Persicimonas caeni: one gene and its partner. The protein of the gene in region 1 binds, or shares a complex with, the protein of each later gene. Links are inferred from orthologs where the notes say so. Each region holds a gene or a part of one and is shown on either strand. Other genes may lie near its edges. The genes, in order: mnmG and mnmE.

Region 1 (10,335 bases):
GCTGGATGCCGGCGACCCATCCGTACAGCCAAGCGCCGACGGCGCCGGGGGCGAAGTGATTGAAGGAGAGCATGCGCTCGGAGCGAAACGAGCCGTCGGGCTGGATATTGTCCCAGTGCTCCCAGATGGTGGTGGCGCCGTGTGAGACTTGCAGAAGCCATTGGTGGTCGGGGTTGAGCAGCAGCCGATAGGCGTGCTCGGAGTTGCCGTGCGCGCTGAGCACGTCGCACAGGTGCGGCGTCCCCAAGAAGCCGGTGCGCACCTCGTAGTCGGAGGCCTCGACGAGTTCGGCGAGTGTTGCTGCCGCGGCGTCGCGCTCCTCGTCGGGGAGGAGCTCGAAGGCGAGCGCGAGCACGTAGGTGGTCTGTCGGTGGGGCGTGAGCCGTCCGTTTCCCTCGTAGAAGAAGTAGCAGAACGCCTCGGCCGCGCGCCGGTGGTGCTCCCGGTACTCGGCGGCCTCCTCGGTGCGGCCGAGCGCCTCGGCCATACGCGACAAGAGCAGCGCGCTGTAGGCCAGGTAGGCGGTCGGGATATACCGGCGCGATCGCAGAATCGAGCCGTTCATGCCGTCACCCGGGGCGAGCCAGTCGCCGAAGCCGAATTGGTCGCTGGTGAAGTAGCGAAGGTGGCGCCACGTCTCCTTTCGGTGCGCGCGATCCAAGAACCAGATAATGTCGGTGGGCCGGCCAGTCCTGGAGAGGCGCAACTCGAACAGCGCGCGCATGCTGTCGAACGACTCCTCGAGGATGCGCGTATCGCCGTAGAACTGGTACAGCGTCCAGGGGACGACGATCGCAGCCTCGCCCCACCCTACCGATCCGTTCAAATGAAAGAGCGCGAAGTACTCGTCGAACAGACCTTTCTCGTCGCCCGGGCGGCGGTCGAGGGCGTTGCGTACCACGCGGCGTAGCATGTCGCGGCGGTCGGCGAACGCGTCGGGGACGACCATCGGTACGAGACCGTCGGCGTGCTGATCGACGCGCAGATCACGCAGCCAACGCGTCAGGAAGGCCGACACGTCCATATTGAAGCAGGCCGTGGGGGCAAAGACCTGGATATCCCCCGTCCAGCCCATGCGCTCGTCGCGTTGCGGGCAGTCGGTGGGCACGTCGAGGAAGTTGTCGCGCTGGGACCAGACGATGTTGTCGAAGAGCTGATTGACCCGCTCGTCGGAGCACCGAAAATGACCGGTAAACTCGAGGTCGGAGTGGACGACGATACCGGTCAGGTGGCCGAGTGAGGGAGGCTCGACGAGCCCCTCGACTTTGACGTAGCGAAACCCGTGGAAGGTGAAGTGAGGCTCGAACTCCTCGACGTCTCCCGTCCCGGCCAACACGAAGGTATCGGTGGCCTCGGCGGTGCGAAGGTTGCGGTTGTAGAAGTTGCCGTCGGGGTCGAGCACCTCGCCGAATTGGAGCTTCACCGCGGTGCCTGCAGGCCCCTTCGCCCGAAGACGGGCCCACCCGACCATATTCTGCCCAAAGTCGAAGACGGTCTCGCCGGCCGGTGTGTGCAAGATCTCGACCGGCTCGAGTTCCTCAATCGCCCGGACCGGCGCGCTGCGGGGCGCGGTGAGCACCGTCGGATCGATAGAGCCGGTGCGGACCTCTTGCCAATCGCGGTCATCGAAGCCGGCACAGTCCCAGCCAACCTGCCGGGCGCGGGCGTCGTAATGTTCGCCGTCGAAGATATCGCTCGCGCGGATCGCGCCGGTCGACCAGCGCCACTGTCGATCCGTGGCGATCGTCTCGGTACGGCCGTCGTCGTAGGTGACCTCGAGCTGGGCCAGAAGCCCGAGTCGGTCGCCGTAGACGTGGCGCGCGTTGATGTAGGAGATGGAGCCCCGGTACCAGCCATCGCCCAGGATCGCTCCGAGGACGTTGTCGCCCTTCTGGAGGAGGTCGGTGACGTCGTAGCACTGGTACTGCAGGCAGTCGTCGTAGGAGGTCCAGCCTGGTGTGAAGAGCTCGTCGCCTACACGGTTTCCGTTGAGCCGGGCCTCGTAGAGTCCGTGAGCTGTGACGTAGAGGCGAGCACGGCGGACATCGCCGGTCAGAACGAAGGACCTGCGCAGCATGGGCGCCTCGGCTCGCTGCTCGGGAGAGACGTCTCGGTCGGGCTCGATGAGCGAGGCCGTCCACTCCTCCGGGTGGAGCAGCCCCATCTCGAACCAAGCAGGCGCAGCCCGCTCGCTGGCCTGGCCGTTCTGGTCCCACACGCGCACGGACCAGTGGTAGCGCCGGCGCGACTGCAAACGTGGTCCTGCGTAGGTGGCCTCGATTTCGTCGAGCGACTCGACACGCCCCGAGTCCCACAGGACGTCGCCCCCGTCGAGGTCGGCGGCGCGGTGAGCGACTCGAACTTGGTAGGCGCTCCCATGGACGCCCTGCCCCGTCGACTGCAACTGCCAGCGCAAGCGCGGGCGAGCGACATCCAGCCCCAGAGGATTTTCGAGGTGCTCACAGCGAAGGTGGGTCACATGAACTGGCGGGGTGTGCTCGGGCATGACTCCTCCAAAGTTACGATTCCCGCGAGGTCAAACACCACACCGCTGATTGCCATCGTTCACAGGCATTGCTAACCTCCACAGGCGAACTCCCTTGCCTTTTGAAGTTGTGCCTCGACGATGACTGCGCCTACCTCTTTGGACCAATACAACCAGCCCTGTGAGCAGTGCCACGAGAAGCGCTACATCATTACGCGCCGTGGTGATCGCGCGGTCGCCAAGACCTGTGAAGCGTGCTTCGACACCTGTCCGGCGTGCGACGACGAAGAGTTCATGCACGTGACCGACGAGCGCGGCTACAGCTACGTGAAGCGCTGCGCGCTGTGCGGCACGCTGAACAAACGCATCGAGGCGTTCAACGAGGCGCGCATCCCGGCGCGCTACTACCACCTGACGGCGGCGATCGAGCACTTCAAGACCAACGGTTCAGACGGCAAGCCTATCGGCAACCTGCAGCAGGTCAAGCTGCGCCTGCACCGCTGGGTCACCGGCTTCAGTCCGGGCGAGAAGGGATTTTTGCTCTACGGCGCGGTGGGGACGGGAAAGACGCACCTGCTGGCGGCGATCGTGCGTCACCTGACGCTCGAGAAGGGGATCGCGAGCCGGTTCATCGAGTTCACCCACCTGTTGAGTGAAATCCGCGAGCAGTTCGACCAGGGCCGCGGCGAAGCCGACATCCTCGGGCCGCTGTCGGAGGTGCCCGTGCTGGCCATCGACGAGCTCGGCAAGGGCCGCAACAACGCCTGGCAGCTGTCGATCATCGACGAGATCATCTCCAAACGCTACAACCGCGAGCTGACTACGCTGTTCACGACCAACTACCCGGTCGACGAAAACGCCACTGGCAAGCTCGACCCCAACTCCGACGACTTCCGCAAGCTGGCCACCCAGGAGACGCTGCGCGAGCGCATCGGCGAGCGTATCTTCAGCCGGTTGTATGAGATGTCGACGTTTATCGAGCTGGACGCGCCGGACTACCGCAAACGCTAACAGCGGGGATTCACCACGGGGAACACAGGGGGCACGGAGAGAGGCCAAAAGATGCCTTTCCCCGTGTCACCGTGCTCACCGTGGTGAAACTATGCTGTTTTCTTGAGGTGGATCAGGATGGCCGAGATGGCCGCCGGGGTGATGCCCTGCACGCGGGAGGCCTGCGCGACGGTGGTCGGGCGGACCTTGCTGAGCTTCTCGACGACCTCATTCGACAGGCTGTGGATGTCGCTGTACTCGAGCTCGCGCGGGATCTTGGCCTCTTCCATCTCGCGGCGCTTGTCGACCTGCTTGAGTTGGCGGTCGATGTAGCCTTGGTATTGGACCTGGATCTCGATCGCCTCGATGACTTCATCGCTCAGGGCGTCGAGGTCGAGCCCCGGCGCGAAGCGCGCGGCGACGGGCTTCAGATCTTCCATCGAGTTGTCGGGGCGCTTGAGCAGGTCTTCGAGGGTGACGCCGTTGCTGGCGGTGCCCACGCCCTGCTCTTTCAAGTAGGCGTCGTTTTCGGCCGAGCCGCCGATCATGGTGTCGGCCAGGGCCTTGCGGGTCTCCTCGATGGTCTGCTTTTTGTGCTGGAACTTCGCCCAGTGCTCGTCGCCGAGCAGACCGAATTGGCGGGCGTACTTCGACAGGCGCCAGTCGGCGTTGTCTTCGCGAAGCAGCAGGCGGTACTCGGCGCGGCTGGTGAACATGCGGTACGGCTCGTCGACACCTTTGGTGACGAGGTCGTCGACCAGCACGCCGATATAGCCTTCGTCGCGGCCCAGGATGAACGGCTCCTCGCCGCGGATATGCAGCGCGGCGTTGATGCCGGCCATCAGGCCCTGGGCGGCGGCTTCTTCGTAGCCGGAGGTGCCGTTGATCTGGCCGGCCAGGTAGAGCCCGCGCACGCCGCGAAGCTCCAGGGTCGGGTCGAGCTGGATCGGGTTGACGCAGTCGTACTCGACCGCGTAGCCCGGCCGCATGATCTCGGCGTTCTCCAAGCCCGGGATGGTCTTCAGAATCTTCATCTGAACGTCGAGCGGCAGGCTCGTCGAGATGCCGTTGGGGTAGATCTCGACGGTGTCGAGCCCCTGCGGCTCCAAGAAGATCTGGTGCTGCTCTTTGTCGGCAAAGCGCACCACCTTGTCCTCGATGCTCGGGCAGTAGCGCGCGCCGATGCCCTCGATCTGGCCGGTGAACATCGGCGAGCGATCGGTGTTCTCGAGGATGACCTTGTGGGTCTCTGGGTTGGTGTAGGTGATGTAGCAGGAGACCTGCTCGAGCATCTCGGGCTCGTGGTAGAACGAGAAGCGCCTGGGCGGCGTGTCGCCGGGCTGCTCTTCGAGTCCTTCCCAGTCGATGGTGCGCGCGTCGAGGCGCGGCGTGGTGCCGGTCTTGAGGCGGCCCATCTCCAGGTTCATCTTCGAGAGCGTCTCGGCGAGGCCATAGCTCGCCTCGTCGCCGGCGCGGCCGGCCTCGAAGTTGTCCATGCCCACGTGGCACAGCCCGCGCAGGAAGGTGCCGGTGGTCATGACCACAGCACTGCACTCGTAGAAGACGTTCAGGTGCGAGATCACCCCTTTGACGCGAAGCTCTCCGCCCTCCTCGACGATCTTCATGTCCTCGACACGACCCATCTTGATGTCGAGGTTGGGCGTGTTCATCAACTCTTCCTGCATCGCCTTGCGATACATACGCATATCGCACTGCGCGCGGCTCGAGCGCACCGCCGGGCCCTTGGAGGTATTGAGCCGCTTGTACTGAATGGCAGCGGCATCGGCGACCTTACCCATCACGCCGCCAAGCGCGTCGACCTCTTTGGCCAGGTGACCTTTGGCGACGCCGCCGATGGCCGGGTTGCAGCTCATGTGGCCGATGGTGTCGATGTTCATCGTCAGAAGCAGCGTCTGCAGGCCCATGCGGGCCATGGAGCTAGCAGCTTCGGAGCCGGCGTGGCCGCCGCCGATGACGATCGCGTCGTATTTTTTGGGATGGGTAAGCATGGGTCGTTTCTCAATCCGGTTAAACGCAGAATCCGGTCAAAATGCAGGAATGCCTCGATCTGCAACGACCGAGGCATTCCGAACCTTCCACGAGGGCAAGATGCCCCCGCACCGATTACGAGGGCAAGATGCCCCCGCACCGATTACGAGGGCAAGATGCCCCCGCACCGATAACGAGGGCAAGATGCCCCCACGAGGGCAAGATGCCCCCGCACCGATTACGAGGGCAAGATGCCCCCGCACCGATTACGAGGGCAAGATGCCCTCACGTCGAAGCCTCACTGAATCGGGGCACAGCTCACGTTGGCCACGCCGGGGCTACCAAAGTCGCCCGAAGTATATGCCGAGTCGGCCGACGTCGCGTCGCAGAAATTCGCGTCGGAGTCGTTGCTCTGGGCCACGTTTGTAGCACCACCGGTGTAGGCGTCAATGCTCAGCTGCTGCGAGGCGCCCGCGGTCGGCTCACCGTAATAAGCCTCGTCGATGACGGTGCCGTCTTGCAGCTCGAGGCTGATGACGAGCCCGGCGCTTCCCGGGCTGTTCTTGAGCGGGCTGTCGTCGAGCAAGTAGGCGTTCTGGATGCCGCCGTTCAGCGAGCTGTCGGTGTCCGCAGCGAAGACCACGTAGCCGTTGGCCGGGATGGTGGCCGTCGGGTTCTCGACGACGAAGCTGTCCTGGCTGTTGCCCGTCTCGTTGTCTTTGATCACGAGGGTGAACAGCGTCAGCTCCTGGTCGGTGGTGTTGTAGAGCTCGAGATACTCGCCGTCCGAGTCGCTGATGGCGCTCGGGTTGCCCATGAACTCGGTGAAGATGATGTCGCCGGGGCTCGGCAGCGTGCCAGTGACCGCTTCACAGACGCCGGTCAGGCAGTACTCGGCGTCCGTGCAGTCGACTTCTTGAGGCATGAAGTCGCAGTACGGGTTATTGAAGCGCGAGACCTGGCAATCGGCGGTGTCGAGCGTGTACTGGACGGCGTTGCCGTCGGCGTTGCAGAAGTCGTCGGGCTTCTGGCAGGTCACGTCGGCGCAGGCGTCGGCCGCGCACGGCGGGTTGGCGGCTCCGGGGGTGCCGAATTCGCCGTCGTCGCCGTAGGTCGAGTCGAGTTCGGGGCACCAGTCGGCGAAGTCGTCATTGTCGGTGGCGTTCGGGTCGAGCTTTCTCGACTTGCCGTCGAGCGTGGTGCCCGCCTCCCAGAAGACGCGGTCGACGATCGCGCCGTTGGAGTCGAGCAACTCGATGTAGTCGGAGTTGTTGTTCAGCGTGATGCCTGCGTAGACGTAATCCGGGGTCACGGTGCCGTCGTCGGCCGGGTCCGCGCTGCTGGCGAAAACGAGGCGTGCGTCGGCGGCGAACGCCGGCGCCGAGGTCAGCGCGTGCTCTTCGACAGTGCCCGTGGACGTGCCGCTTCGGATGGTCCAACCGCTCAGGTCGATGGCCGAGCCGCTGTCGTTGACGACTTCGAACCACTCGTCCCCGCTCTCGTAGCTGCCCGCGGCGTTCGCCATGATCTCGACGATCATCGCGCCACCCGTCTCGGTGACCGTGTCGGTGCAGGTGCCGGTGCTCTCGTCGCAGGTGCCGCCGACGTAGTCACAGTTGTTGTAGGTGATGTCGTACGAGCAAGTCGCGCTGCCGTCTTCCTCGTTGCAGGTGCCGGTGTCGGCGTAGACGATGCCGGTGTTGCCGTCACACTCGGGCGCCGGGGGCGTATCGCACGCTTCGGCGTCGCACGGGCCGGTCAAGCAGGCGCCGTCCTGGCAGCCGTGCACGCACTGCTGGGCGGGCGAGACGCGGTCGTAGGAGCACTCGCCGGCGCCGCAGGTGCCGGTGGCCTCGTACTCGACGAGCTCACCGTTGCCCGAGCACTGGGCCGCGGGCGGCTCGTCGCAGGTGACGTTCTCACACGGGTCGGGGTTGCAGGCGCCGTCGGTGCAGCCTGCTTCGCAGGTCTCGGTGTTGACCTCGGGGTATGTGCAGGTCTGGGCGTCGTCGCCGTCGCACACGCCGCCGTAGGTGACCAAGTCGTCGCCATTGCACTGGGGCTCGGGGATGTCGGTGCAGTCGCTGTCGGCCGAGCACGCCTCGTCGCTGACCACCACGCAGTTGCCGTCCGATCCGCAGATCTCGTCATCGGCGCAGTCGGAGTTGACCACGCAGGAGTCATCTTTGCCGGTGGAGGGGTCGTCCGCGGAGCATGCCGAAAGCCCGAGCGCGAAGACGCTCGCGGCGATTAAGAGAAGACTACGTGTACTGCACTTCATCACCTTTCTCCTACAAATAGAGAGTCATTGGCCAATACGGCTTCAATCCCGCGGCCAAACAATTTAAGGTTTGCCAAGACATTGGCAGTCATACTGAAATGCCCGGTCGATCTCAACTGGATATATAGACTTATGATGAACCTGAACCTCGGCATGCTCAACCCGCAGCAGCGGGAGGCGACCACCCATATCGACGGCCCGCTGCTGATTCTGGCCGGCGCAGGTAGTGGCAAGACGCGCGTGATCACCACGCGCATCGCCTACCTGATCACCCGGGGCATCGAGCCCAAGTCGATCTTGGCGGTGAGCTTCACCAACAAGGCGGCCACCGAGATGCAGGAGCGCGTCGCCCAACTGACGGGCGACAAGCTCGCCCAGCAGACGTACCTGTCGACCTTCCACAGCCTCGGCGCCGATATTTTGCGCCAGGATATCGACGCGTTGGGCTTCAAGAAGCCGTTTACGATCCTCGACCAGGGCGACCAGCAATCGGTGATCAAAGACGCGTTCAAGGAACTCAAGCTCGACCCGAAGGTCGTCGACCCGCGCCGGATCCTGAGCCTGATCAGCAAGGCAAAGATGGGCTTTTGCGAGCCCAAGGAGCTCCCCGAGCTCAAGCACGACCCGCTGATGCCCTACGCCCAGAAGATCTACGGGTTCTATACCGGCGCCCTCAAAGGGTTGAACGCCGTCGACTTCGACGACCTGATCTGCTTGCCGGTCGTCCTCTTCAAGGAGCACGAAAAGGTACGCCAGAAATACGCGCGCCGCTTCCAGTACGTCATGGTCGACGAGTACCAGGACACCAACATGACCCAGCTGCTCTTCTTGCGCGAGCTGGTCAAAGACCACATGAACCTGTGCGTGGTGGGTGACGACGACCAGAGCATCTATGGCTTCCGAGGCGCGGTCGCCGAGAATATCCTGGAGTTCGAGAAGCAATTCGAAGGGGTCAAGGTCGTCAAGCTCGAGCAGAACTATCGCTCGACGAACAATATTTTGCGCGCGGCCAACGAGGTCATCGCGAACAATTCGGTGCGCAAGGAGAAGGCGCTGTGGAGCTCGAAGGGCGACGGCACGAAGCTGCGCTATGTCGAGTGTGAGGACGAGCGTGAGGAGGCCGAGTTCGTCGCCGCCGAGATCGAGCGCTACAAGCTCAAATACGACCTGCGCTACCGCGACTGCGCGATTCTGTACCGCGTCAACCCGCAGAGCCGGCTCTTCGAAGAGGCGCTTCGCACCTACCGCATCCCGTACACGGTGGTCGGCTCGACCGAATTCTTCGACCGAAAAGAGGTCAAAGACTTCGTCGCCTACCTGAAGGCGTGCGTGAACCACAACGACGAGGTGAGCATCCGCCGAGTCGTCAACGTGCCGCCGCGCGGCATTGGCCCAACCCTGCTCGAGCGCATCAGCGACTTCGCCCACGAAGAAGACATCAGCTTCCACCTGGCCCTGTGCAAGATCGCCGACGATCCGTCGCACGTGCACGGCATCGGATATGCGGTCTCGGAGAACATCGCCGATTTCATCGACATCCTCGACACGTTCAACGAGAAGTTCGAAGAGGCCGAGGACGACCCATCGATTCGCATGGCCGAGATCAGCCGCGAGGTCCTGAAGCGCACCAACCTCATCGACCACATCCGAAGCGTCGAGAAGAACCCCAAGATCGCCCGCCGGCGCATCGACAACGTCGACGAGATCTTGTCGTCGCTCTCCCAGTACCAAGACGCCGGAGGCGACTCGCTCAAGAGCTACCTCACCCGCATCACCCTCGACCGCAGCGACCCTGGCGAGGACGAAGCCGAAAAAGAGGGCGTGCGCATGATGACGCTGCACTCGTCAAAGGGTCTCGAGTTCCCGGTTTGCTTTTTGGTGGGCATGGAGGAGGGTTACCTGCCCCACGGCCGCAGCCTCGACGACCGTCAGGGCTTGGCCGAGGAGCGCCGGCTCTGCTACGTCGGCATCACCCGCGCCAAGGAGCACCTGACGCTCACGTCGGCGGCCATGCGCAAGCGATACGGCCAAGAGGAAGACCGCGAGCCGAGTCGTTTCTTGGAGGAAATCCCCGAGGAGACCATCGAGTGGCAGCGCGCCGAGTCGTCGGTGAGCCTGGCCGAGAAGCGTGAGGAGCAGAACCAGAAGTATCTGTCGGCGCTGAAGTCGGCGATCTTCGACGACTAGTGTCGCCGTTCGCGAGAGCAGTGATGCGCTCGCACCGAACTGCTCTCGGCCACAAACCACAAACTCCTTGGAATGCTGCACCATCGAGTCCATGTTGAAGGTGTTGACTTGTCCGGTCTTGCCTTTACAACACGGCATCATGAACAGACGTGACTTCTTAAAAGCGGCGGCCCTCGCCGGGCTCGGGGCTCTTGTCCCCGGGCGCGCTTTCGCGATGGGCGAGGACGCCCACTTTACGATCGCCAAGCTGCAATACGCCGAGAGCGGGTGGGACCCGCGGCCGTCGGCGCTTCGTCGGCTTCTGTTGGAGGTCGAGAAGCGTACGAGCATCAAGGTCGATACCGACGTTCCGGCGGTAAATGGTCTGTCGGCGGATATGTTCGAGCATCCGTTCCTGGCGCTG
Region 2 (10,407 bases), 2.5 Mb from region 1 along the record:
CATCCAGCGAGAGCGTCGCCTCGCCGTGGTAGAAGCGCTCGAGGCGCTCGCTGACATTAACCAAGCCGACGCCGGTGCGCTTGGTATCGAGCTTGATGCCGCCCGGCCCCGGACCGTCGTCGAGCACGCGCACCGAAAGTAGACCCTCGTGGCATGTAACTTCAACACGCACCGAAACCTTTCCCTCGCGCGCGCCGTGGCGGATGGCGTTTTCGACCAGCGGCTGCAAGATCAGCGGCGGCACGACCACCGCATCGAGGTCGACATCGTCGGCGTCGGCCAGCTCGAATTGGAGCCCCTCACCGAAGCGTGCGCGCTCGAGATCGACGTAGCGCTCGAGCTGCTCGAGCTCGTCGCGCAGCGTGGTCTGCTCGTCGTCGCGGGCCAGCGTGTAGCGCAGAAACTCGCTCAAATCGAGGGTCAGCTCGCGCGCTTTGACCGGGTTGGTGCGGATGAGATAGGCGAGCGTGTTGAGCAGGTTGAACAAAAAGTGCGGGCGCACCTGGTACTGCAGCGCCTCGAGCTTGGCCGAGCGCACCAGATCGCGCGAGGTCTTCGCCTCGCGGCGGGTCAACTCGAGCTCGCGCACCAGACTCAGCAAGCCCATGAAGACCGACACCCCGATGACGTTGGCGGCGATCTTGGCCGCGTGCAGCTCGAGGTTGCTGGCGATGGCGATCGCCTGATCGAAGTCGAGCGCGGCCATCACCGCGCCCAGTCCCACGTGGTGGACGAGCTGGATGACTACCGCGCCCACGATCACCGAGATGACGCCGGTGCCGATCTTTCGGCTCCACAGCCCGGCCAGGCCTCCGTCGATCACACTCGCCGCGAAGACATACGGTGAGGTGGGGTCGTTGAGCGTGACGGCGTAGACGAAGCCGGCCAGCGCGCCCACGAGCACGCCGACTTTGCGCCCGCCCAGATAACCGGCCACGATGATGCCCACCGCGCGCAGGTTGAAGCCCATCCCGCCGATGTCGAACCCGAGGAAGACGCCCCAGACGGCCAGAAACCCGAGCACCGCCATCAAGAAGAGCCGGCGACGCACCGAGGCGTGCGCGCCGGTCTCGCCCAGCCACACCTCGGCGGGGCGCAACAGCAGCAACACCAGCGAGGCGGCCACCAGCACCGAGACCTTCTCGAGCAGGTTCAGGATGAGTTCTAAGAATTCCACGGCGTCACATTAGCCGATTTTGCCAAAACAAGAAAAACGAAAAGCAGCGCTTCCGCGCTGCTTTTCGTGATTGGCTACCCGCATGTGCCGTTATTGAAACGGGGTTGTGAAACCCTGGTTTTACCAGGTGGTGGACAGTAAGTAATGAGCGTCAGCCTTCGCTCTTGGAACGCAAGAGGCATGACTTCTTCTCATCAGCGACCGTCCCCATATATATACGTACGGGGTTCCTTGCTTGCCCATCTCGCACGAACACCGCAGCGTAGCCAAGTCGAGTAAATTGTAAGTCGTTGCGGACGCCCAATGCAAGCGCATCCTCGCTGACTGTGCGGATATAACGAGCGGGCCGGCGAAGCATTCCGCGAGGGCGAAAAATTGTTAGGTTGCTCAACTCCCACCACCCGCCGCCTCTTCGGTGCGAGTGCATCCCTGCTCTCGCCGCCTGCTTTTTAAGGCGGCATGGCTAGCCTCTTCTTCAGTTGCCGCCGTAGCGCCACATGCCGTGGCCCTCCACGCTCACATACGCCTGATTGGCGTGAGTGGTAAATCCACGGATCTGTCCGTCGGGAAGGCCCTGGCTCATCTCGGACCACTGGTTACGAGACGGATCGTACTGATAGACCCTCGAGTCGGTCAGCGCGTACAGCGCGTCGCCGCTGGCGTGGATCTCTTCGAAATACTCGCCGTCGAGTTCTTGGCGCGACGGCGTCGGCGTCTCCATCCACCGCTGCTGGTCTTCATCCCACACGAATACCTGACCGACCCAATTTACACCCCCACCGTCTGCCAGACGCGCCCGTTGCACCAGCGTGTACAGGTCGAGCTCGGTGCGGGCAAACGCGACCGGATAGGGACCGCGGTCGTCTTCGAAGCTCGGAGCGGGCAAGCCCTCGGAGCGCGAGGTGCGTTCGCCATCGTCGTCGACCTTATCCACCCAGCCGGTCAAGCCCGACTGGTCGATGAGCCAGATTTCGCCGTGCATCGAGGTCGCACCGTGCATCGAGTGATCTCTACGTCCGTTGTACTCGAACAGCTCCTCGCCTCTGGCACCGTCGTCGCCGATTCGCAGGAATGCGTAAGGGGTCAGCACATAAATCGTGCCGTCATGCTCGAAGACAGATTCGACACTCGCCGCGAGAATGGCATCGGCCTCGACGGCGAGTTCGACCTGTGCGTCGGAGGTCATACGCCATATTTCCGTGCGTGCGCCAAACGCCTCACCGGGCTCCGAGCTGGCGCTTACCACCAAGAAGAGCTGCTCGCCGTCGACGTGGATCTCCTCGACGGTGCGCAATGGGTCGATCCCTTCGCGCCACCACTCCGAGTCTCCTCCGCTGCGACACGACAACACGCCAAAATGCGCGAGCGCACAAAGGCCGATACTTGCGCCGGCAAGCTCGGTCGGGGTGTCCAGTGACGGTCCCACCGGCTCCCAGCCTTCGCCGGAGTCGTCCATGCGCCACACGCCCGCGCTGCGTGTGATTGCGTAGAGGGTCTCTGCGTAGGTGTGTAGTTCGAGAAGTCGAGTCTGCGGCGGGCGGGCGATTCGCTGCCAGCCCGACTCGCCGTATGTGACGATATGGTCTTCGCCGGTAACGTACGCCGCGTTGGTGCCTCGCTCGATGGCGTAGATCCGGCCGTCATGTCGCGTCACCTCATCGAGCGCCCCCTCGAGCTCGGCAGCCTCCTGCTCTTCCCAGGAGATACCGTCGTCCGACACGTAGACCTTGCCGGGTCGCTTGCTTCCGCCCCAGTGACGCCCATCGTAGGACGCCGCGCCGCGCAGTTGGGCGATGATGTACGGTCGCTCGTGCTCCGTCCAGGTCTGGCCACCGTCAGTGGAGTAGATATCGTTGTATATCCCCTGATGCAGATGAATGACCTGACCCGACTTCTCGAATTCTCCCGCGGCCTCGCGCACGAGCTGCCAATCCCCGCCGTCGACCTTGCGCACCAGACTCCCCGGGTGACGCTCGCTGGCGTGGTGGGTCGTGGCCAATGCCGCGCCGTCGACCTCGATGATCTCCTCGAGGCGAAGGCTCATTCGCTGCCACGTTTCATCACCGGAGTCGCGCGTGTAGGTCGCTTGATGGGTTAGAAGGTATTGCGCATCTCCCCACTGGCCAATCTGCAGGAGTGACTCACCCTCGGTGCGGCGCTGCTCGAGTTCCCCAGCCACCTGCGCCTCACCGGACAACGTATCGACCATCAAGATCCGTGGCGGATCGTGCGTCTCGTGCAGATAGAGTTGCCCGTCGACATGTCCGAGCAAGTAGGAGCTCCAGCCCAAGCCGTGAGCGCTCATCGGCGGGCCCTGCATCTGGCGCCACTGTCCGCCGGGCTCGACACTCGGCACGGGTCGGTCCCGCTGGTCGACCGGCGAGGGTGACTCACCTTCGTTCGACGGGTCGGAGCAGCCGGTGGGCAACAACAAACTCAACGACAGCAAACACAAAGATACGTAGCGGCGAGTGGGCAGAGTTACCGACGGCATTTGGTTCCCCACAAAATCAGATGGAGCGAAAGAACGTGACCTTCAATAAGTCAGACGCGGCGCGGACGGGATCATTCAGACGAGATATCGAAAAGCTCACGAAAGCGAGGGCAAGATGCCCTCGCACCGAAACGACACCCGCCGCCTCTTCGGTGCGAGTGCATCCCTGCTCTCGCCTTCGAGGGCAAGATGCCCTCCCAACGAAGAGCGCACCGAGTCGCGCACGCCGACTACTTGCCGACGCAAAACTCCGAGAAGATCTTGTTCAGGATATCGTCCGTCGACACCTGGCCGACGATGTCGCCCAGAGCGTCCAGGCCCTCGCGCAGGTCGAGCGCGACGAATTCGTGCTCCATGCCCGCTTCAACGGCCTCTTTGGCGCGCCCGAGCGCTTCCAGTGCCCGGTTGACGCACTCTAAGTGCCGCGTGCGGCTGAGCAGGACGCCCTCGCCGGAGGTGAGCTCGGCGGCAATGCCGGTAAGAACGCCGACCAGCTCGTCCATGCCCTCGCGCTCGCCGTCGGCGGCCAAGGCCGTCGGCACGACGTGCTCGAAGCGCTCCAGCAGCGCCACGTCGTCGGCGGTGAGCGTCGACGGCAAGTCGATCTTGTTGCGCACGACCACCGTTTCGATATGGCGGGCGAGTGTCTCTTCGAGGTCGCGGCGTTGATCGTCGTCGAGGCCTTGCTCTTGGTCGACGAGCCAGATGACCAGGTCGGCCTTGCTCTGCAGCTCGCGGCTTCGCTCGATGCCGATCTGCTCGACCTCGTCGGTCGCGTCGCGCAAACCGGCGGTGTCGACCACGCGCAGGGCGACGCCCTCGAGGTGGATCTCTTCTTCCAAAAAGTCGCGGGTGGTGCCGGCGATCGAGGTCACGATCGCTCGCTCCGAGCCGTGCAGCGCGTTGAAAAGCGTCGACTTGCCGGCGTTGGGCGGGCCCAAGATGACCACGCGCACGCCTTCTCGCTGGCGGCGGCCCTGGTCGAAGCGGCGCTTCAGGTCGCGAAGCTCGGCGATCACTTTGTCGACGCGTTGGAGCACCTCGTCGTGCTCGATCTGGTAGACGTGCTCCTCATGGGCGAAGTCGATGGCCGACTCGACCAGCGTCACTGCTTCCATGGTGAGCGTGCGAAGTTCACGGATGGCCGCGCCCAAACTCCCCTGCAGGTGCTCCATGGCGAGCTTGTGCGCCGAGACGCTGGTCGCCTCGACCAGGTCGGCGACGGCTTCGGCTTGGGTGAGGTCGATGCGTCCGTTCAAAAACGCCCGCTCGGTGAACTCGCCCGGGCCGGCCGCGCGCGCGCCGCTCGCCAGGGCCGCGTCGAGCACGCGGCGCAAGATGATCGGGCCGCCGTGGCACTGGAACTCGACGACGTCGTCGCCGGTGTAGGTATGCGGGCTCTCCATGAGCACGCACAAGGCCTCGTCGACCAGGTCTCCGTGTTCGTCGTGGATGCGCGACAGGCGCAATTTGTGGGAGGGGTGATCGTCGGGCCAGGCAGGCACCAACGCTCGGAGCACATCGCGCGCCTCGGGCCCGCTGACGCGGACGATGCCCACGCCACCCCGGCCGGCCGGAGTGGCGATCGCAGCGATGGTCGTTGAGTCGATCATGCAGGCGAAATCGAAAGCTTGCGGAAGATCCCCTTGCCCTCGCTCTCGGTCTTGACGCTCGAATCTTCCTCCAGCGCCTTGTGGACCACGCTTCGCTCGTAGCTGTTGAGCCCGGCGATGGTCACCTTTTTACCCAGGCGGGTGGCCACGTCGCGAAGCTCTTCGGCGACCGAATCGAGGCGCTCGGCGCGCTGGTCGCGGAAGCCGCTGACGTCGACATAGACCTGACGCTTGTCACCCACGCGCGACAGCGCGGCGCTCAAAAGCGTCTGGATCGACTCGATCGACTTGGGCGCCGAGGTGCCCACGCCGAGCAAGATCTCGGCATCTTCGCCGCTGACGTCGAAGTACAGCTTGTCTTCTTTGGCCTCGCCGCTGACGTCGAGGTCGAAGTTCATGCGCTCGAAGACGTCGGCGAGCCACTGCTCGCCGAATTCAATCGCGTCGACTTCGGGCTGCTCATTCTCTTCGTTGGTCTGTTCGTCAGTCATTTTGGAATCCAGTTGTGTTTATCAAAAGAGTTGGTCTTGCAGAAAAGCAGCGCCATCTATTTGGGCAATTAAGGACATAGGGGCAGCGATTTGTCACGTGCCTCCGATACGCAACCCATAGGGGCAGCGATTTGTCACGTGCCTCCGATACGCAACCCATAGGGGCAGCGATTTGTCACGTGCCTCCGATACGCAACCCTTATGTCCTTAATTGCTTATGTAGATGGCGTGACGCCTCTGCAAGGCCACCACCATCGCACAATCAATCACGCCTTCGCCGCCTCGATTTCTTCACCGCTGTACTTCTTCTTGACGTAGAACTGCTGGCCGACGCCGATGAGCAGGCTGAGTGCGTAGTAGAGCACCAGACCCGAGGGCAGGAAGATCATGAAGCCGGCGAACATGAACGGCATGATCTTCATCATCATCATCGCCTGCTGGTTGGTCGTGTCGACCGTGCTCATCTTCTGCTGGGCGAACATGACGATGCCCATCAAGACCGGCAGCACGTAGTACGGGTCGGGCTCGGCCAAGTTGGTGTACCACAGCGCGAAGTCGGCGTGATACAGCTCGACCGAGTTGTAGATCATGACGTACAGGCCGTACAGAATCGGCATCTGCATGATCATCGGCAAGCAGCCGCCAGCCGGGCTGACGTTGTGCTCGCGGAAAATCTTCATCGTCTCTTCGGTCATGCGCTGGCGGTCGTCTTCGTACTTCTCTTTGACCTCGGTGAGCAGCGGCTGGACCTTCTTCATGCGCTCCATGCTCGAGTAGGCCTTCATGTTGATCGGCCACAGCGCGCCACGAATCAGGAAGGTCAGGATGATGATCGCCAGACCCCAGTTGCCCACGAAGTTGTAGATCTTCTCGAGGCCCCAGCGCATCGGGCGCGCGATGAAGGCGAACATGCCGTAGTCGACGCTCTCCTCGAGGCTCACTGTGCCGTCGAGGGAGTCGTCGATGCCGTTGAGCACGTCGACGTCCTTGGGCCCCATGAACAGTTTGTGCGACAGGGTTTCGGTCTGACCCGGCTCGATGGAGAAGCCGGAGTTGACGAGGCGCGTGCGGATATAGTCGCTGTCGACGACCTTGAGCTCGCAGCGCTCGACCGGCTTGTCGGGGATGGCGGCCATCATGAAGTAGCGGGTGTCCACCGCCCCCCACAGCGTCTCGCCTTCGTCGAAGCGCTGGGGCGAATCGAGCACCGAGTCGAACGACTCGCGCTCGATGTCCTCGGAGTTCATGCACACGCCCTCGACTTCGTTGGGCTGGAAGTCCAGGAAGCTCGATTCTTTGTTGGGGTCTTTCCACTCGAAGATGTCGAGCGCGACCGTGTCGACCAAGCGGCCCTTGTCGAGCAGGTTGGTGATCTGGACGTCCATGTCGACGACATAGGGCAGATCTCTGTCGAGCGAGAAGACCTTGTCGATCTGGAAGCGCCCCTGCGGGTCGACGTAGCGGTACACGATCTTGTCGTACGCCTCGCCCTCGCCTTTGACGCTCTCGTCTTCGACGAGCTCGTAGACCGGCTTGCTGGGGAAGTCGACGCTCTGCTCGAGAAAGTCGAGCTCGAACGGATAGTGCTTGGCCTCTTTGGGGAAGCCGACGAGATCGCCTTTGGCCTGGTACTGCTCGGGCTCGGTCAGCTGGACGCTGGTCACGCGCGCCTGATCGTTGGTCAGGTGCACCGTGAACATGTCGCTCTTGATGATGTCCTTGCGCACCGCGACGTTGCGCGGCTGGGGCGTCGGCTCTTGGGCCTCGGCCTGCGCATCATCGGCGCCACCTTCAGCCCGCGCGTCCTGCTGGGCCGCCTGTTGGTCGGCTCCTTCAGCGGCGTCGGCTTGCTTGTCGGCGCCCTGAGCCTCGTCGGCAGCCTCTTCGCCGTCGGCGGTCTGCTCGACGGTCTGCTCGCCGTTGGCCGCGTCCTCTTCGGGCATCGGCGGGGCGACAAAGGTCTGCCAGATCAACAGGACGGCCGCGCTGAGGACCATCGCCAAGATGAAACGCTTCTGTTCCATGATAAATCTTTGGTTGGGTTACTGCCGTGGGTGCGAGCCCGCCTCCTTTGAATCTAAGGACGCATCGTCGCGTTTAGAGCCCTACAGCTTCAGGGTACGGGATCGTGACCCCCGGGATGGAACGGGTGGCACCGCATGAGCCGCTTGAGGCCCAGCCAACTTCCGCGCACGAATCCGTGGCGTTTGATGGCGATCAAAGTGTACTGAGAGCACGTGGGCCGAAATCGGCAGGCAGGGGGCGTCAGTGGGGAGATGGCGCGCTGATAAAAGCGGATCATCGCCATGCCGCCGCGTGCCAGCCAGCCCGGCTGAGCGTCGTCCGCGCGCACCAGCGCTCCGTCAGCCTCGGTGGACGACTCGGTCTTGTCGGCGCTGATGTCGTCGGCGCTGATGTCGTCGGCACTGGTCCTGTCGCCAGTAGGCTCAACCAAGGCATCCTCTCGTTGGCGTTGCTGGTCGTCAGCGTTTTCGGGAATCGACCGCGCGTTTCATCAAGCCCACCAACTCGTCGCGCAGTTCGTCGAACTCGTCGCGTTGGCCGGAGGCCTTGACGATGACCACGAAATCGTAGCCGCTGGGGATCTCGGTCTTGTTGCGCCGAAAGATCTCGCGCACCCGCCGTTTCCACCAGTTACGCACCGTGGCCTTGCCCACCTTTTTGCTGGCGGTGACCCCCAGGCGCGACCAGGCGCGACGGTTGGGGCGCCCGTAGACGATAAAGTGCTTGTTCGCCCGCCGGGTACCTTTGCGCTGCGTCCTCAAAAACTCGGGGCGCTTGCGCAGCCTCTCGGCCTTGCGCAACCGCTCGTCGTCCTCGAAGCGCTCCGGCTCTGTTTGCTCCCGCTCGGATGGAGATGCCACCGGATTCGCTCCCGCTGATGCCCAAAAGCAGCAAAAGGGCCCCGACTCGGGGCCCTGTCGCCAGGTCAGGTACGACGCGTCCGCTTATGGAACTTGCGCGGCGACAGACGCTTGCGGCCTTTGCTGCGCCGACGCTTGAGGGTCTTGCGGCCCCCTTTGGACTTCATGCGGGCGCGGAAACCGTGAGTCTTGCGACGCTTCTTACGACTCGGCTGATACGTTCTCTTCGGCATGGCTATTCCTCTCTATGCACAATTCGCGATGCGAGCACATCCTTGCACCCGATCGACTTTGATAAGACGACTTGGAAACAACAACCCCACACTGGCTATTTCGAGACCGTCGAGATCGCGAGCAAACCGGGCGCGGGTCAAAAAGCGTGGCAAATAAACACAAAGGCGAGCGGTACGTCAAGTGTATTGGAGACAAGGCAGATATTCACCACGGAGAACACTGGGATACGGGGAAAAAATTATCGGCCTCTCTCCGTGAGCCCCGTGTCCCCGTGGTGAACCTCAGCGCAGCAGCTTCGCCTCGAGGCCGTCGATCAAGGAGGTCATCTCCTCGTCGCCGTCCTCGATAAGCCCGCCGATCTTCTTGCAGGCGGCCAGCACGGTGGTGTGGTCCTTGCCCCCGAACTGCTCGCCGAGTTGCGGGTAGGAGTGGTCGGTGTGCTTGCGCGCCAGGTACATGGCGTACTGGCGAGGCTTGCTGATCGCGCGGGTGCGCCGGCTCCCCTTGATGTCACGGGGGGTGATGCCGAAGTCACTGGCGACGACCTCGATGATGTACTCGGTCGACAGCTCGCGGCCCTGCTCGATATTCATGCGGTCGAGCATCTCGCGGGCCAAGTCGAGCGTGATCGGCTGGTTCATCAGGCTGGCCTGGGCCCCCAGGCGAATGAGCGTGCCCTCGAGCTCGCGCACGTTGCTGCGAATGGAGCTGGCCAGCAAGATCGCCACGTCCTTGTCCATCTCGATGCCGTCGGCCTCGGCCTTCTTCTCGAGGATGGCAATGCGCGTCTCCATCTCCGGCGGCTGGATGTCGGCGCAAAGGCCCCAGCTAAACCGGCTTCGCAGCCGCTCTTCGATGCCCGGCAGGTCCTTGGGCATCACGTCGGAGGTGATCACGATCTGCTTGCCGCTGTGATACAGGGCATTGAACGTGTGGAAGAACTCTTCCTGAGTCGAGTCCTTGCCGGCGATGAACTGGATATCGTCGATGAGGAGCACGTCGCAGTTGTTGCGAAACTGGGTGCGGAACGAGTTCATATCCTTTTGGCGAAGCGAGGTGATGAGCTGGTTCATGAAGTCCTCGCTCGACAAGTTCACCACCCGCGCCTGCGGGTTGCGCTTGATCGCCTCGATGCCCACCGCGTGAAGAAGGTGGGTTTTGCCCAGGCCCACTCCGCCGAAGATGAACAGCGGGTTGTACGAGCCGCCGGGGTTGTCGGCCACCGCGCTGCACGCGGCGTGCACGAACTGGTTGGAGGGGCCGACGACGAACTCGTCGAAGTCGTGGCGCGGGTTGATCCCGGCGGCCATCATCGTCTCGGCGAGTTCTTGCGGGCTCGGATTTGGCTCGCTGGGACGCACCGCCGCGTCGGAAGCCCGATCCAGCTTCATCTGCGACTGGCCGGCCGATGTCTGGCCCGCTCCCGACGGCTCGGCGACCACCGCCGCGTCGACCACCGCCTGGCCTTCGGCCTGCAGCCGGCCCATGCGCGCGGCCATCGCCTCTTCGGGCG

What was found.
Region 2: the proteins of mnmG (region 1) and mnmE are in contact, whole or in part, in a solved structure (PDB 9HIP), measured with the Escherichia coli proteins. The link is inferred for Persicimonas caeni from one-to-one orthologs.

Annotation. Positions count from the first base shown.
Region 1 is NZ_CP041186.1:758,209-768,543, forward strand. The notes cover bases 3,036-5,899. They hold mnmG (tRNA uridine-5-carboxymethylaminomethyl(34) synthesis enzyme MnmG), read right to left. Parts: upstream 5,485-5,899; coding sequence 3,586-5,484; downstream 3,036-3,585. Other genes in these bases: FIV42_RS02860 (ATP-binding protein), read left to right, coding at 3,036-3,496; FIV42_RS02870 (lamin tail domain-containing protein), read right to left, coding at 5,763-5,899. Outside these bases: FIV42_RS02855 (glycoside hydrolase family 78 protein), read right to left, coding at 1-2,506; more of FIV42_RS02860, read left to right, coding at 2,627-3,035; more of FIV42_RS02870, read right to left, coding at 5,900-7,745; FIV42_RS02875 (ATP-dependent helicase), read left to right, coding at 7,878-9,932; FIV42_RS02880 (DUF4159 domain-containing protein), read left to right, coding at 10,072-10,335. UniProt on the Escherichia coli protein: NAD-binding protein involved in the addition of a carboxymethylaminomethyl (cmnm) group at the wobble position (U34) of certain tRNAs, forming tRNA-cmnm(5)s(2)U34.
Region 2 is NZ_CP041186.1:3,294,203-3,304,609, forward strand. Bases 3,094-6,029 are described here. They hold mnmE (tRNA uridine-5-carboxymethylaminomethyl(34) synthesis GTPase MnmE), read right to left. Parts: upstream 5,285-6,029; coding sequence 3,902-5,284; downstream 3,094-3,901. Other genes in these bases: FIV42_RS12210 (WD40/YVTN/BNR-like repeat-containing protein), read right to left, coding at 3,094-3,671; FIV42_RS12220 (Jag family protein), read right to left, coding at 5,281-5,775. Outside these bases: FIV42_RS12205 (histidine kinase), read right to left, coding at 1-1,177; more of FIV42_RS12210, read right to left, coding at 1,653-3,093; membrane protein insertase YidC, read right to left, coding at 6,042-7,799; membrane protein insertion efficiency factor YidD, read right to left, coding at 7,889-8,083; rnpA (ribonuclease P protein component), read right to left, coding at 8,259-8,660; rpmH (50S ribosomal protein L34), read right to left, coding at 8,726-8,893; chromosomal replication initiator protein DnaA, read right to left, coding at 9,176-10,407. UniProt on the Escherichia coli protein: Exhibits a very high intrinsic GTPase hydrolysis rate. Involved in the addition of a carboxymethylaminomethyl (cmnm) group at the wobble position (U34) of certain tRNAs, forming tRNA-cmnm(5)s(2)U34.